Regions from separate parts of the Alcanivorax sp. HI0083 genome, predicted to be linked through region 1. Evidence: predicted binding sites of a transcription regulator. Region 1 holds the regulator's gene; the other holds the start of a gene.

The links. Region 1 encodes sigma-54, which starts transcription at its own class of promoters, with help from an activator protein. Its sites were predicted from a motif close to TGGCACNNNNNTTGCTNT; they were not measured.
Region 2: A3754_RS12145 (pilin) is a predicted target of sigma-54. The motif match lies at 1,985-2,002, and genes of this name have one in related genera.

The regions. Positions count from the first base shown of each region.
Region 1 covers NZ_LWFX01001463.1:1,410-11,689, forward strand. Annotated here, with positions in the region: gene A3754_RS22170 (C13 family peptidase) at 1-888, shown strand, start outside; gene yjgA (ribosome biogenesis factor YjgA) at 913-1,452, opposite strand; gene pmbA (metalloprotease PmbA) at 1,488-2,843, shown strand; gene A3754_RS22185 (BPSS1780 family membrane protein) at 2,900-3,646, shown strand; gene mgtE (magnesium transporter) at 3,733-5,097, opposite strand; gene A3754_RS22195 (HPr family phosphocarrier protein) at 5,203-5,472, opposite strand; gene rapZ (RNase adapter RapZ) at 5,536-6,396, opposite strand; gene ptsN (PTS IIA-like nitrogen regulatory protein PtsN) at 6,503-6,976, opposite strand; gene hpf (ribosome hibernation-promoting factor, HPF/YfiA family) at 6,992-7,291, opposite strand; gene A3754_RS22215 (RNA polymerase factor sigma-54) at 7,331-8,794, opposite strand; gene lptB (LPS export ABC transporter ATP-binding protein) at 9,029-9,754, opposite strand; partial or broken gene lptA (lipopolysaccharide transport periplasmic protein LptA) at 9,751-10,280, opposite strand, start outside.
Region 2 covers NZ_LWFX01001000.1:40-5,325, reverse strand. Annotated here, with positions in the region: gene pilB (type IV-A pilus assembly ATPase PilB) at 1-1,492, opposite strand, end outside; gene A3754_RS12145 (pilin) at 2,070-2,534, shown strand; gene A3754_RS12140 (serine hydrolase) at 2,689-3,843, shown strand; gene A3754_RS12135 (sulfatase-like hydrolase/transferase) at 3,870-5,240, shown strand.

The DNA of each region.
Region 1 (10,280 bases):
CGGCCCAGTGATGAGGGCAAGCCCGTGGTGGAAAAGGGCTTTTTTGTGCAGGGCGATTACTACCCCAGTGAAAAAGCCTGGCGGCAGCGCAAGCAGCAGCAGGCGGCGGCCATGGAAGCGCGGTTGTATACCGAATCCAGCCGATTACAGTCTGTCTTGTCCTCGTTGGCGCCCCAGCGGCCCGGTGTGCGCGATGTCTATTTGCTGGTAGTCGGCGGTGACGGCACCGAAGCGGTGTTTGCCCGTGAGGTGGACTGGGTGGCGGAACGGTTGGGCTCGGTGTTTGATTTGAAACGTCGCCATGTCCGCTTGATCAACGGTGGTAGTGATGAGCTGCCTTTGGCCACCCGCACCAGTGTGCAGGAGAGTCTCAAGGCGCTGGATGCCTTGCTGGACCCTGAGGAAGATTTATTGCTGGTGCATTTTGTCAGCCATGGTGCCCGTAACGGTGATCTGCTGCTGGATGATAAAAGCCTCAAGCTTAACAACCTCGCCGTGACCGATGGCAAGCAGTGGTTGAATGGATTGTCTGCCCGGCATCAATGGCTAATCGTGTCTGCCTGTTATTCCGGCAAGTGGGTGGAAGGCCTGGCGTCGCCGGAGCGGGTCGTGTTTTCCTCTGCGGCGGCGGATCGCACTTCGTTCGGTTGTGGCGATGATTCCGAACGGACCTGGTTTAGCAAGGCGTTATACGGCGAAGTGATGGCAGCCGGGATCAATGATCCGCAAGCCTGGTTCGAAGCAGCCAACGAAAAAGTGTCGCTGATGGAGAAAGAACAGGGCATCGAAGGTGACGCCCATTCCCAGCCACAGAAAGCCGTGGGTGAGCAGTTTTTACGTTGGTGGCAAGCGGATAAAACAGCCCTGATGGTACCGGAGCGGCGTTGATATCGCTTTGGATTACGTGCCGAGTCAGTACAGCGGTGCGGTTTTATCCAGCTGGTTGAGGTAATTGATTAGCTTGCGTCGCTCGCGCTTGAATTTTTCCTTTTCCGCAGGCGGTGCAGCAGCGGGGTCTTTCACTCGCGCTTTCAGGGCGTTACGCGTCAGGTTGCGCAGTTGCTGGCGGTCGCCGTGGGGAAAGAACTCCAGAATTTGTTGCAAGGTGCTTTCCGCATCTTTGGGTTGCTCGCAGGCCGCAATCTGCTCCACCCAGTTGCTGAGGCGCTGCTGGCGAAAAGGGTCATTGAGGAGCTCCAGCGCCTGAATGATCTGTTCGCTGTTGGTTTCGCGAATGAGCCGGCCGATGTATTGGGCATGACGGCGGCGTGCTTCGTGGCTGGTGATGCGTGTGGCTTCAACCAGCGCGTATTGCAGATCGTCACGCAATGGCAGGCGCTCTCGCTCCACCTGTTTCATGTCCATCAGTAACAGACCCAGCTCTTGCAAGGCATTGTCTTCGCGTTTTTGCTGGCCCTTGCTGGTGATCTGGTCGTCGCTATACTCGGTCATAACTGTTTAATACCCATCAATGGAACCGCTATTTTATGTCTGATTCCTCCGCAACGACAGCCGAACTCGATAATACGCAGCTACAACAGGCCAAAGATACGGCTGCCTGGCTTATAGAAGAGGCCAAACGACAGGGGGCCGATGCGGCGGAAGTGGGAGTCAGCCTGTCCCAGGGCTATTCAGTCAATGTGCGGCAGGGGGAAGTGGAAACGGTGGAATTCCACCGTGACCGAGGTGTGTCGGTGACAGTGTACAAGGGGCAGCGCAAAGGTCACGCCAGTAGCTCCGATGATAACCGCGACAGTTTGCGGGCGACCCTGGCCGCCGCCACGGCCATTGCCGGCTACACCGAAGAAGACCGTTATGCGGGGCTGGCGCCAGCGGCGGATCTGGCAAAGGAAGTGACAGACCTGGATCTGTATCACCCCTGGGCCATGGATACCCAGTCTGCCATTGAGCAGGCATTGCGTTGTGAAACCGTGGCCCGTGACGATGCGCGCATCGTCAATTCCGAAGGTGCCTCCGTCAATAGCGGGTCCAGCCTGCGGGTGTATGCCACCTCGGAAGGGTTTTTGCACGGCTACCGTGGCACCCACCACAGCCGTGTGTGCAGTGTGGTGGCGGAAGATGAGGCCGGTATGCAGCGCGATTACTGGTATGACGGTGGGCGTGTGGGGGATCGCCTGGCGTCTGCCGAAGCGGTGGGTGAGCAGGCCCGTGAGCGCGCCCTGGCGCGGTTGGGTGCTGAGGTGCCGCAAACCGGTGAGCTGCCGGTGATCTTCGCCCCGGAAGTGGCGTCGGGTCTGTTGGGGCATCTGGTCTCTGCGATCAGTGGCGGGGCACTGTATCGCCGCAGTTCTTTTCTTCAGGACAGTCTGGGCAAGGCGGTGTTACCGGCCGGGTTTCAGCTCACGGAAAACCCGCACCTGGCGGCGGGTAATGCGTCTGCGCCCTTCGATGGTGATGGCTTGCCCACCCGGGCTCAGGCGTTTGTGGAAGACGGTGTGCTGAAACAGTATGCGCTGGGCTTGTACGCCAGCCGCCGTCTGGATATGGCGCCCACCGGCAATGGTGGGGGGGTGCGCAATGTACGCATTACCGATACCGGTGATTCGCTGGCTGCACTGATGGCCAGGGTGCCGAAGGGTATTCTGATCACTGAAGTCATGGGCCAGGGCATCAATCTGGTGACCGGAGACTATTCTCGCGGGGCAAGCGGTTTCTGGTTTGAGAACGGTGTCATACAAGGTGCACTGCAAGAGTTTACTATTGCCGGTCATCTGGGGGAGATGCTGTTAGGTATTCAAGGTAGCGGCACGGATGTGGACTATCGCGGCAATATTGCCTGTGGGTCCCTGTTGTTGTCGCCTGTCAAGATTGCCGGTCGCTAATTTGCCCTGGTGTGATTCGTTTATTTTTTGACTCGGGAAAGGGAAGGAACCAGCTAATGAGTGATATGAATCCGTATCAACAGCCGCAATCGGATGTGGCCAACGCGGCGCCGGCCAGCGCCAATGAATTCACCATCATCGCGCCACGGAAAATCAGTGTGGGGGATGCCATGGGCTGGATTGGCAAAGGCCATGGCATGCTCAGTGGGCACTGGGGTGTGGTGCTTGGCGCGCTGGTCGTGACGGTGCTGATCACTTCTGCCTTGCAGATCATTCCGCTTCTGGGCGCGATTGCCCAGATACTGCTGACGCCGCTGCTGTATGCGGGCATCGTGAAAATCTTTCATCGTATCGATACGGAAAACCGTTCTGATTTCTCGGACCTGTTTGCCGGGTTTTCTGATCGTACCAATCCATTGATCATGACCGCCGTGGCGCAGTTTGTGGTGCTGCTGGTGGCGGGTGTCGTATTGGGCGGCCTGTTTTTCCTGCTCGGCCGTGACGGCAGTACTGCAGCTATCGTGGTGCTTGGCCTGTTAGCCACGGTGGCCATGTTTGTCTTCATGTTCCTGTTTTACTTCGCCGTGCCGTTGATCTTCCTGGGGCAGAAAGGGGTGGTTGATGCCATGAAGCTGAGCCTGGATGCCTGCCTGAAAAATATTATTCCCTTCATCGTTTATACCCTGGTGATCTCCCTGATCCTGGTGGTGGCGGCGATTCCGCTCCTGTTGGGGTGGTTGTTCGTGATGCCGATTCTGGCCGGTGCGTACTACGTATCGTTCAAGCAGCTGTTTGTGGAATAAGTGCTGCAGCAGAAGGTGATGCACAAAAAAGGCGCCGCATTCGGCGCCTTTTTTGTTGTTGTGGGCCAATGAAGGCCGGTGTCTTGTTACGTTAGCAGGTGTGCATACAGCACCGTGGCCAGGCCGAGGAAAGCAAAGAAGCCGACAATATCGGTAATGGTGGTCAGCACCACGGACCCGGCCAGGGCCGGATCAATGCCCAGCTTCTTCATGGTGATGGGCAGCAGGGCGCCGGCGCTGGCCGCCATGACCAGGTTGATCACCATGGCGGCGGCGATGACCAGTCCGAGGTTGGGGTCGTTGAACCACAGCCCGGCGGTAATGCCGATCACGGTTGCCCAGAGCAGGCCATTGATCGCGCCCACGGACAGTTCCTTGAACAGCAGGTAGCGGGTGTTGTTGGACTGGATCTGGCCCAGCGCCATGGCGCGGATGACCAGAGTCAGTGTCTGGCTGCCGGCAATGCCGCCCATGCTGGCCACGATGGGCATCAGGATGGCCAGCGCCACCACTTTTTCCAGGGTGGCTTCGAACAGGCCGATGACGGCCGAGGCGGCGAGCGCGGTCAGCAGGTTGATACCCAGCCACAGGGCCCGGCGCCGGGCGGTTTGCCACACGGAGCCGAAGGTATCTTCGTCTTCATCCAGGCCGGCCATGCTCATCAGTGAGTGATCCGCTTCTTCGCGGATTACGTCAACCACGTCATCAATGGTGATCCGTCCCACCAGCATGCCGTCTTCGTCCACCACCGGGGCGGTTACCAGGTCGTGGCGTTCGAAGATTTTTGCTACTTCGTGGGCGGGCAGGGTGGCGGTAATGGATTCCGTGTCGGTGATCATGGCTTCACGCACGGTGGTGCCCGGGTCGCTGATCAGTACCTTGGTCAGCGGCAGCAGGCCGATGAACTGGTTTTTCCGGTTCACCACGGCCAGGTTATCCGTGGTGCGAGGAATTTCGCCGCGGCGACGCAGGTAGCGTTGAACAACTTCGAAGGTGATCTCCGGGCGCACGGTGATCACGTCCGTGTTCATCAGGCCACCGGCGGTGTCTTCCGGGTAGCTGAGCACATGCTCCAGCCGTTCGCGGTTCTGTTCGTCCAGGCTGGCCATCACCTGGGAGGTGACATGGTCCGGCAGCTCTTGCAGCAAATCCGCCAGGTCATCCGTGTCCAGTTCTTCTACCAGCGATACCAGTTCGTCAGTGGACAGGTTGCGCAGCAGTTCTACCCGGACCTCTTCGCCCAGGTATTGCAGGACTTCGGATTCCTGATCTTTATGCAGCAGCTGCCAGAGAATTTCCCGTTCCCGTGGCGGGGAGGATTCCAGTAAATGTGCCGCTTCCGCGCCGGGCAAATTGTTGATCAGCTGACGTACCTGGGTATAGGTACCGCTGGCCAGGGCGCGGTTAATGGCTTTTAAATGCTGTTGGCTACGGCTGCTATCGGCGGGCATGGCTCCTCCTTGCTGGAAGAGAGTTTACACGAGGCGGTGTGAAGGCCGAAGCGTGGCCGGTGGGATGGCGGTAAAGAGTGGTAAATTCCCCGGTGATTCGCGGGTTTACTCGCCTTCGTCGAAACAGCGGGCGAACAGGTCTTCCAGTTCGTCCATGGCGTGTTGTTCGTCTTCCCCTTCCACCTGAAAAGTGACGCTACTGCCTTTCGCTGCGCCAAGCATGAGCAGGCCCATGATGCTTTTTGCGTCGATGGTCTGGCTCTTGTGCAGGACCAGAATGCGGCTGTCGTAGCGGGAGGCCACGCTGACCACTTTGGCGGCCGCGCGGGCATGCAGGCCGAGTTTGTTGATTACGTCGAGTTTTTTTTCAATCATCGGGCGTCTTGTGGTCAGAAGTGATCTGAAAGGGAAAATGCCGGGTGTCAGGCCATGGTTGCCTTATTGCTCTCGGGGGAGTTCCCGGTGGCGAACCTGAAGCGCAATGCCTTTGTCGCGCAGGGTCCATGCCAGCTGCTCGGTGATAAAGACTGAGCGATGGCGCCCGCCGGTGCAGCCGATGGCGACGGTCACGTAGCTGCGATCACTGTGGGCAAACGCCGGTAACCAGCGCACCACGAAATCGCCGATGTCCTTGAGCATGTCGTGACTGGCCTGATGCTGGCTGAGGAAATCGATGATGCAGTCATCCTTGCCGGTAAAGGGGCGCAGGTCTGCATGCCAGTGTGGGTTGGGCAATACCCGTACATCGAACACCAGGTCCGCGTCGGTGGGCAGGCCATTCTTGAAGCCAAAGGATTCCAGCTGCAGAGACAGGGCGGCTTCACGGTGGGCCACCCGCTCGCGCATCAGGTTGCGCAGGGTGTGGACGTCGTGGTTGCTACTGTCGATAACCAGGTCGGCGCGCTGGCGGATGTTGGCCAGCAGTTCCCGTTCATGGCCGATGGCGTCGGCCAGTGAGCGCTCGCCAGTGCCCAGCGGGTGGCGACGACGGGTTGCGCTGAAGCGGGTCTGCAGGGTGTGGTCATCCGCGTCCAGGTAGACGATTTCACTGTGTACCTGCTGTTCGTTCAGGGCTTCAAGGATGTTGTCGAAAGCCAGTAACTGGGCGGGGAGGTTGCGGGCATCAATGCCCACAGCGACCCGTTCAATCGGAGGCTCGCCCTCGCTGAGCTGTTTCGCCAGTGTCGGCAGCATGCCGGCGGGCAGGTTGTCGACACAATAAAATCCCTGGTCCTCCAGCGCTTGCAGTGCGGTGGTTTTCCCGGACCCGGAACGGCCACTAATAATCGTGAGTTTCATGGTTGCACCGCTGGCACGCCACACGCAGCGCGCTGGCACGCAAGATGGATAGACAAGGTGGCGTTTGGGGCGTGTTGCATGATGCGTGAAAGCCTGTTGCGTTCCTTCATGATGCCAGTCGCAACTCCGCTTCGGATTCTACGGCAGTCTGGTAGAGGTGCTGGTTGTCTGTGCTGTGGCGCAGTTCGGCGCGGTAGCTGTCGTCGTTGAACAGGGATGCCAGGTGGCTAAGTGTCTTGAGGTGCTGTTCCGGGTTGTCCTGGGGGACCAGCAACACAAACACCAGGTCCACGGGGTGCCCGTCAACGGCGTCGAAATCGATGGGGCTTTCCAGTTTCAACAACAGGCCGACTGCTTGCTGGCAATGTCCGAGCCGGCAGTGGGGAATGGCAATGCCTTCGCCAATGCCTGTGGAGCCCAGTTTTTCCCGGGCGACCAAAGCATCGAAGACCTCCTGTTCATTGAGGCTGTCACAGCTGGCCGCGGCCAGCTGTGCAACCTGATCGAGCAGTTGTTTCTTGCTGCTGGCCTGCACGCCGTGATGGGTGCGGGCCAGAGTCAGTAGTTCGCGAACTCGCATAATTGTCGCTTTGGGTTAGTGACCGTGCTTGTGGCTGACGGCCTTTTCCTTGTGTTTGAGAATCTGGCGGTCCAGCTTGTCCGTCAGTTTGTCGATCGCTGCATACATGTCTCCGGCCTCAGCGGTGGCGAAGACATCGGCCCCGGAAATATGGATTGTGGATTCGGCTTTATGGGTTTTCGGTTCCGGAGAGAGAATAACCTGGACGCTGGTGATTTGATCGAAGTGGCGCTCCAGGCGGGAGAACTTATCACCCACATAGGCACGCAAGGCATCGGTAATATCCAGGTGATGACCGCTGATATTAATTTGCATGGCTGGCTCCTTTACCTGTTTGGGATCCGTCCTGGCGCCCTACACCAAACGCTTGCGGGCGCTGGAAGACGGTATTCGCATCGCCTCTCTGTATTTGGCGACGGTCCGGCGCGCTACATTGATTCCCTGCTCATTCAGCAAGCTGGCCAGCTTGTTATCGCTGAGCGGCTTGCGGGGATTCTCGGCAGCGACCAGCTTCTTAATAATGGCACGAATAGCGGTGGAGGAACACTCACCGCCGCCGTCTGTTCCCACGTGACTGGAAAAGAAATATTTCAGCTCAAAGACACCGCGGGGTGTCATCATGTATTTCTGGTTGGTGACCCGACTGATGGTCGATTCATGCATCTCAACGGCGTCGGCAATATCCGCCAGAACCAGGGGCTTCATGGCTTCATCGCCATAATCGAAGAACCCTTGTTGCACATCGACGATGCGGGTGGCCACCTTGAGCAAGGTGTCATGGCGGCTCTGCAGGCTCTTGATGAACCATTTGGCTTCCTGAACACAATTGCGCAGATATTGCCCGTCTTCACCGCTGGTGGTGCGGGCGATATTGGCGTATTGCTGCTGCAGATTGACCCGGGGAAGGACGTCGTCGTTGAGGCTGACCTGCCAGCGGCCCTGGTGCTGACGGACGATCACGTCGGGAACGGCGTAATCTACCTGGGGTTCGCCGATCTGCTCGCCGGGGGCCGGGTCCAGGGTGCGTAGCAGGGACAGGGCCTCCAGCAGGACGTCCTCGCTGATCTGCAGGGTGCGACGCAGGGCGGCGTAGTCGTGTTTTTCCAGCAGATCCAGGTGGGCCAGCAGGGCACAGGCTTCGTCGCGCAGGGCGGTATCGGCGGGCAGTTGGCGCAGTTGCACGCCCAGGCAGTCCGCCAGATCGATGCTGGCCACGCCGACGGGGTCGAACTGCTGCAGACGGTGCTGCACGGCAAGTACTTCGTCGCGCTCCAGTTCATCGCCTTCGGTGAGCAGGTCTGGCTGGGCGTTCACCATGTCGACAATATCGTCCAGCGGTACGGTGATGTAACCGCGGTCGTCCAGGGATTCAATGATTGTCATGGCGATAATGCGGTCCACATCGCTCATGGGAGTCAGGTTCAACTGCCAGAGCAGGTGGTCCTGGAGGTTGCCGGAGACGGCGTGGCGTTGTTGCCATTCGTCTGCGTCGTCGGGGAGGGAGGCGGTGGCGCTGCTGGTCTGGCCGGAATAGACATCATCCCACTCGGTTTCCACGCCAGGCTCGTCCTGCACCAGCTCTTCCAGGGCGTCGTCACGCTCGGTGTCCAGCCCCTCGTCCTGACGTTCTTCGTCATGTTCGGGCAGGCTGTCGTCCCCGAAATCGTCGGCCAGCTCCAGCAGCGGGTTGCTTTCCACGGCTTGCTGGATCTCCTGGCGCAGGTCCAGCGTGGACAGCTGCAAGAGGCGTATGGCTTGCTGCAGCTGCGGCGTCATGGTGAGCTGCTGGCCAATTTGTAGTTGTAGTGTGGGCTTCATACTGCTCGGTATTCTGCGGATCCCCAAAACCTGAGAATACCAAGCCAGTTACCTAACAAGCAATATTTGTGCCAGAATATTTTGTGTGGTAGGGACGTCAGTTGATAAGTGATAGTGGACAGTTGACGGCTACGCGGAAAAGTATTGTCTTGATCTGAAAGCGCAAGAGGCCGCGTCCATAGTTGGGCGCGGCCTCCACGGTTTTGAGTGGTCGCGACAGCTGTGCACTGTCAACTACAATCTGAAGTCGGCGCCCAGGTACACATCCCGCACCTGCTGGTTGGCAAGGATGATGTCGGCATCGCCGGAGGCAATGATATGGCCGGCGCTGACGATATAGGCGGTATCGCAGATATCCAGCGTTTCACGGACGTTGTGGTCGGTGATCAACACGCCGATGCCGCGGTCTTTCAGGTGGCGGATAATGCCCTTGATATCGTTCACCGAGATCGGGTCAACCCCGGCAAAGGGTTCGTCCAGCAGGATGAAATCCGGGTCGGTGGCCAGGCCGCGGGCAATCTCCGCCCGGCGGCGCTCACCGCCGGACAGGCTCATGCCCAGCGAATCGCGAATGTGCCCGATGTGGAATTCCTTGAGCAGGCTTTCCATGCGTTCGTGGCGCTCTGCCTTGCTCAGTTCCTTGCGGGTTTCCAGAATCGCCATGATGTTCTCTTCCACCGTCAGGCGACGGAAGATGCTGGCTTCCTGGGGCAGGTAGCCAATGCCGCGCTGGGCGCGACCGTGCATGGGCAGGTGGGTGATGTCGCCGTCATTGATTTCGATGCGGCCGGCATCCGCTTCCACCAGGCCAACGATCATGTAGAAGCAGGTGGTCTTGCCGGCGCCGTTGGGGCCCAGCAGGCCAACGATCTGACCGGCTTCCACGTCCAGGGAAACGTCCTCGATGACCCGGCGGCCCTTGTAGCTTTTTGCCAGGTGGTGGGCGCGTAAGTGGCTCATGGTGTGCTGGGCTCCGCATCAGGTGAGGCGGTGTTGCTGTCCTCACTGGGGGTGTCTTTTTCGTTGCTGGAATCGCCACCGGTGGTGTCGGCGTCACCGCTGGTTTCGCGGGTTTGATTCTCGGCGGGGATCACCAGGCGAACCCGCTGGTCGCCTTCACTGCTGGCATCCACGCGCTTGGAATCGAGGCTGTATTCCACCTTGGCGCCTTCGAAGGTGTTGCCTTGGTGTTCAATGTAGGCGTCGCCGGTGAGAACCAGGGTGCGGGCCTTGATGTCGTACACCAGATTTTCAGCATGGGCGTTGAGTCCTTCGCCTTCTTCCATGCGCACCGGGGTGCCGCTGGCTTCGACCCGGACCAGGTCGCCATTTTTGGTGAACAGGCGCATTTCGTCGGCAAACAGTTTGCGTTTGCCCTGAATCAGTTCCACGTTGCCACGGTAAAGACCGCTGCCGGCATCCTGCTCAAAACGGCCGCTGTCCGCCGTGACCTGAATGGGGCCTTCCATGGGGGCGGCATGAGCGC
Region 2 (5,286 bases), on a different contig from region 1:
ATTTTTCACAGCCTTGCGGCCCGTAAACAGTAAACCCGGTTGTGATGTCGTCTTCCGTGAAACCTATCTCAAGCAGAGATTGTTTCGGTATTTCCACAGCTGTTTTGCAGTGCTCACAAAGTCGCCGTGCGAGCCGCTGGGCAATAATCAGAATGACCGATGTGGCAATATTGAACGAGGGTACCCCCATATTGCGTAGGCGTGTCAGGGTTTCCGGTGCACTGTTGGTATGCAGGGTGGAAAGCACCAAGTGCCCGGTTTGCGCCGCTTTGACGGCAATATTCGCTGTTTCCAGATCCCGGATCTCACCTACCAGAATTACATCTGGATCCTGGCGCAGGAAAGCGCGAAGGGCAGAGGAGAACTCCATCCCCTGTTTGGGGTTGACGTTCACCTGGTTAACGCCTTCCAGGTTGATTTCTACCGGGTCTTCCGCCGTAGAAATATTGCGCTCTGGGGTGTTCAGGATATTCACCCCGGTATAGAGCGAGACGGTCTTCCCGGAACCGGTAGGCCCCGTGACAAGTATCATGCCTTGGGGTTTGTGCAGGGCGTCCAGATACATCTGTTTCTGGTTGTCTTCATAGCCCAGCGCTTCAATCCCCATTTTTGCGGATTCCGGGTCAAGAATCCGCAGTACAATCTTCTCCCCGAACAGGGTGGGGCAAGTGTTTACCCGGAAATCAATGGAGCGGGTTTTGGATATCTTCAGCTTCATGCGGCCGTCCTGCGGCACTCGGCGTTCGGAGATATCCATTCGCGACATGACCTTCAGACGAGCAGAAAGCTTGCTGGCAATGTTGATGGGGGGGGTGGAGACCGTTTGCAGGATGCCGTCTTGACGAAAGCGTACCCGATAGGATTTCTCATAAGGTTCAAAGTGCAAATCGGAGGCGCCACCTTTAATGGCATCCAGCAACAGCTTGTTGACGAAGCGTACAATGGGAGCGTCATCAGCTCCGGACTTGGTTTCATCGGTGGATTCTTCAGCTGCGCTGACGTTGAGGTCGTCGAGACCATCATCCAGGTCCTCGAACGCGTTGCCTTCCGCTTCCGACTCCAGCCCTTCAATCCATTGGGTCAGCTTGTCTTCCTCAACGATAATAGTTTCTACGTTGAGCCCAGTGTTGAAGCGGATTTCTTCCAGTGCGGGCAGGTTGGTGGGGTCAGAAACGGCCACATAAAGGCGGCTGCCCCGCCGGAAGAGTGGCAGAACATGGTGCTTGTTGATCAGCTTGGGGTCGACCAGGTCCTTGGCCAGGCTGTCCTTCTGGAACGTGGCAAGGTCCAGAATCGGGTCACCGAATTCTTCGGCCACCGCGTTGGCGACCACCCTGGCGGACAATTTCCCCGAGACCACCAGCTGACGGACCAGGCTTACCCTTTCCTGACGAGCTTGTTGCTGTATCTGCTGGACGTCTTCCGCCGTAAGCAGTTCCTGCTGAATGAGTCGGTGGGGTAAGCCGCTGAATGAGGCAATTTGGCTAGTCATGGCAACCTGCTTGTTTATGCTTAGTATGGTCGGTTTGCCCAACACTTTCTTCGTAACATACCGGTTGTGGGCGACACAGGGAAGACCACATGTCGCAAAATCAGTATCTTGCCGGCACTTTCTCAGAAACTCCCGAACCTAAAGCCGTCAGTTGAAAGTTGTTCATTGCGCACAGCCTTGAGATGTTGGTTCCGCGCGGCTGAAAGCTTGGCTTCGCCACAGTCCGCTCTCCAGATAAGAGGGATTAACTTTTTGTGGGGGGGCAAGGTGTTGCTGCTTCATTCTGTGTGCGGGATAGGCAAGATAGGGAGATAATGGACAGTCGGCGACAAATGGCGTCAATCTCCGGTTGAAGAGTGACGCGGAGTGTCACCTCCTGACGCTTTGGGTAACCGGTCGCAGGGCCGTTCTGTGTTGGGTCATAGAGGCAGGCTCCGCCATATATCCATGAAATGACCCGTTTCCTAATGATTTTTCATCATGAAGAAAAGTTGGCCCGCTCTGTGCATTATCCCTTGGCAGATGCTCGCCAAGGGTGGGCTCATAACAAGATTTGCCAATGATTGGAGAAAACAACATGAAGAAGCAAATGCAACAGGGTTTCACCCTTATCGAACTGATGATCGTGGTTGCCATCATCGGTATCCTGGCCGCTGTAGCGATCCCGCAGTACCAGAACTATGTCGCTAAATCACAGGTTACCCGCGTAATGCAGGAAACCGGTGCGATGAAAACTGTGGTTGAAACGTGTCTCCTTGAGGGCCGAGTCACCCCTGTGAATAGTGGTGCTCCTGCTCCTGGTGAATGTGATCTGGGTTGGACCGGTAGCAACCTGATCGGTGCTTCCTATACAGAAGGTGAGCTGACGGTGTCTATCGATGCTAATGGCACGGCCTCTATTGCTGCTGGTTTTGGTGACAGCGCAGCTACTACTTTGGCTGATAGTTCACTGACTTGGTCGCGTACTGCTGCTGGCGCTTGGTCTTGTGCTACTACTGCTGATGCAAAATACCAGCCGACTGGTTGTGGCGCAGGCAGCTAATATAAGACAACTACTGTCTTAGACTAAAGGCGAGCCTCAGAAGGGGTTCGCCTTTTTTGTTATTTAGAAAAGACGGTGTTTGGTTATTCTGAAGTGTGGAGTTAGCTGCGTAATGCTCTTTGGATATTAGTAGTTGTTGTGTGAATTTAAATGTATGAATAGCATAAAAAAAATTATCATCTGCTCCTTGCTCGGTTTTTTCGTCTTGGCTGTCCCGTTTCATTTCTGGTTAACCGATCGCCATGCCGTTATGCGCCAAGTGTTCAATTTCCAAGTCCCATTCGCCAAACTCAGTCAGCAGTGTTCAGAATATTCTCCGCCTTGGTTGGGAGAAATTAGTGCGGTTGGCGTGGATGAATTGAAAGCTCTAGCAACCCAGGTCGCCTTTATCGATAAAAAAGGGGGCCTCAGCCATTGTGAGACAGGCTGGCGTTCAGCGATGTTTTTTTCTCCAAGGGTGGATAAAAATACGCGCTTTCGTTATGGCAGTTTGACCAAGCCTGTGACTGCATCCGCTATCCTTGCGCTGATAAATGAAGGAAAAGTTGATTACCAGGATCGATTAATGGATGAGTTAGGAGGCCGTGCAGGGCTGCCAGGTCACTCAGATTTGCAGGGCGTGACGATAGCACAGCTTTTGCGGCATCGATCGGGTGTTCAGGGCGAGATTTTCTTGACGCGAGAAAAGCCCGATTGCCCTAACGATTTGGCTTCATTTATGGCTACAGGAGCAGTAAGACGAGCAGGGGAATTTGAATACTCAAATATGGGGTATTGCTTGCTTGGAGAAGTGGTCGCGAATAAAAAAGGTCTGCCATATAAGCAGGCAATAGAGCAGCTTTACGGTTTGAGCGACAGAGGGATGCGGTTTGTAGGCTATGAGACGGAAAATGATGAAGTGGAAAGGGACTTCCGGTTTAATGATTTCTATGGCGTCAATAACAAAGGACGTTTTGATTACGAAGCGGTCGCTGCTACTGCAGGGCTGAGTGGAAGCGCTTCGGCATATGCTCGTTTGATAAAAGATATAATCCATCAAACGGACCAAGACATTCTTTCCGGGTTTGATGCAGGGTGCGATGATAGGAGCTTAAAATCCTGTTATGGATATGCATTTTATTTATATTCTCCCGCGGGGCGACAGCGTTTTTTTGTTAAAGAGGGGTATATGCCTGGCTCTGCGGGATTGGTTGTTGTCAATGATAAAAATGAAGTCTTTGTATGGCTTGGAAATTCAGATACTGAAAATGCAGCCTCTGGTGGGCCGATGGAAAAAATTCTTATGGAGCTGGGTGTGTCAAGTTTCTGAAATGGAAGACTGAGGTGGTTGTGTTAATGAAGAAGTCGCTCCATAAAAATTTTTTTATTGCTCTATTGTTCGTTTTTATACCGAATGCTGTTTTTCTTGTCTTGGCATGGTGGCTGGATGTGAATAGGCCAACCATAAATTTTGATTATGCGATGCTGGCGTTGATAGTGGCTGTTTGTCCACGATGGCTGGCTCTCCCGATTTTTGTGACCTTTCTTTTTTTTGACGTGCTAGGAGTGGTTAGGCAAGTCATTCCTATCGTTAATGTTATGGACTCTTTCTACCTGCTAAGTTTTATTGGCGTTGCTCCTTTTTTTTATCAGCTTGCATTTTTGTTTTCCATGCTGATGTTTTTTATTTTGGCTGGCCTTCTGTGGAGGTTTTACAGAAGCTCATCTAAAGAGGCGCTGGTTATTGTTGTGAATGTGCTTCTTGGTTTTTATGCTTTAAAAATATTTTTACTGGGGGCGTCTGGGGATACCTATATAAAAACTAATGACGCTTTTATTGAAAGTCAGATTGTGTCGGCTTATGAGGCTTCCTCAGGAAGTTTCGTTGATGGTTTCTCAATAGATAGCGGCGATGTTATTGAAAGAGGCTTGGTCCCAAGTGCTACAGAGTCTTGGTTTGATGACCCTCAGTCTGTTGGTGATAAGGTGCTATTGGTTGTTAGTGAATCTTGGGGGGTGACAGATGAAAGAGTGCAGAATGCTGTTCTGTCTCCATTGCTCAATAGTTCTGTTGTTTCTGACCTTTCGCTAGAGGAATTAAATGTCTCAGGTGTTACTGTTCAGGGGGAGGTGCGTGAACTTTGTAGGCTTCGTGCTCGCCACTTCAACTTGAAAGATGTGACAGACGAATTTAATGGTTGTTTACCTGCTATGTATGAGCGGCTTGGTTATCACACCATGGCTATACATGGTGCAGCTGGTGCGATGTATGGACGTCGAAAATGGTATCCGAAATTAGGTTTTGATAAAACAGTTTTCTTTGAAAGTAAGCAGTGGAAAAAGAGATGTTACTCATTCCCAGGTGCTTGTGATGAAGAGTTAATGAAGGAGGTTGGTGCTTTTTTTCAGGGTGAGAGTCCTGCTTTTGTGTATTGGCTGACACTTAATAGCCATATTCCGTATGATCGCAGGGATCTGTCGGTGGACCTATTGGATTGTGGCAGCGTGGGAGTGCTTCCATCATCCAAGGCTTGTTCTAATTTAAAATTACATTATCAGTTTTTTTATTATCTTGAGAAGCTTTTACATGAAAGGCATATGAGTGGCTTGAGGGTTATTGTTGTTGGTGACCATGATCCACCAATGCTTAGCGATAAGGATAGAAAATATTTTAAAAAATTTAGAGTTCCTTGGATTGAGTTTTCAAGGAGGGGTAGTGGTGATTGATAATATGGTTGAGGATGACCGCAAGTTGGTTTTTGGTTTTTTGGTT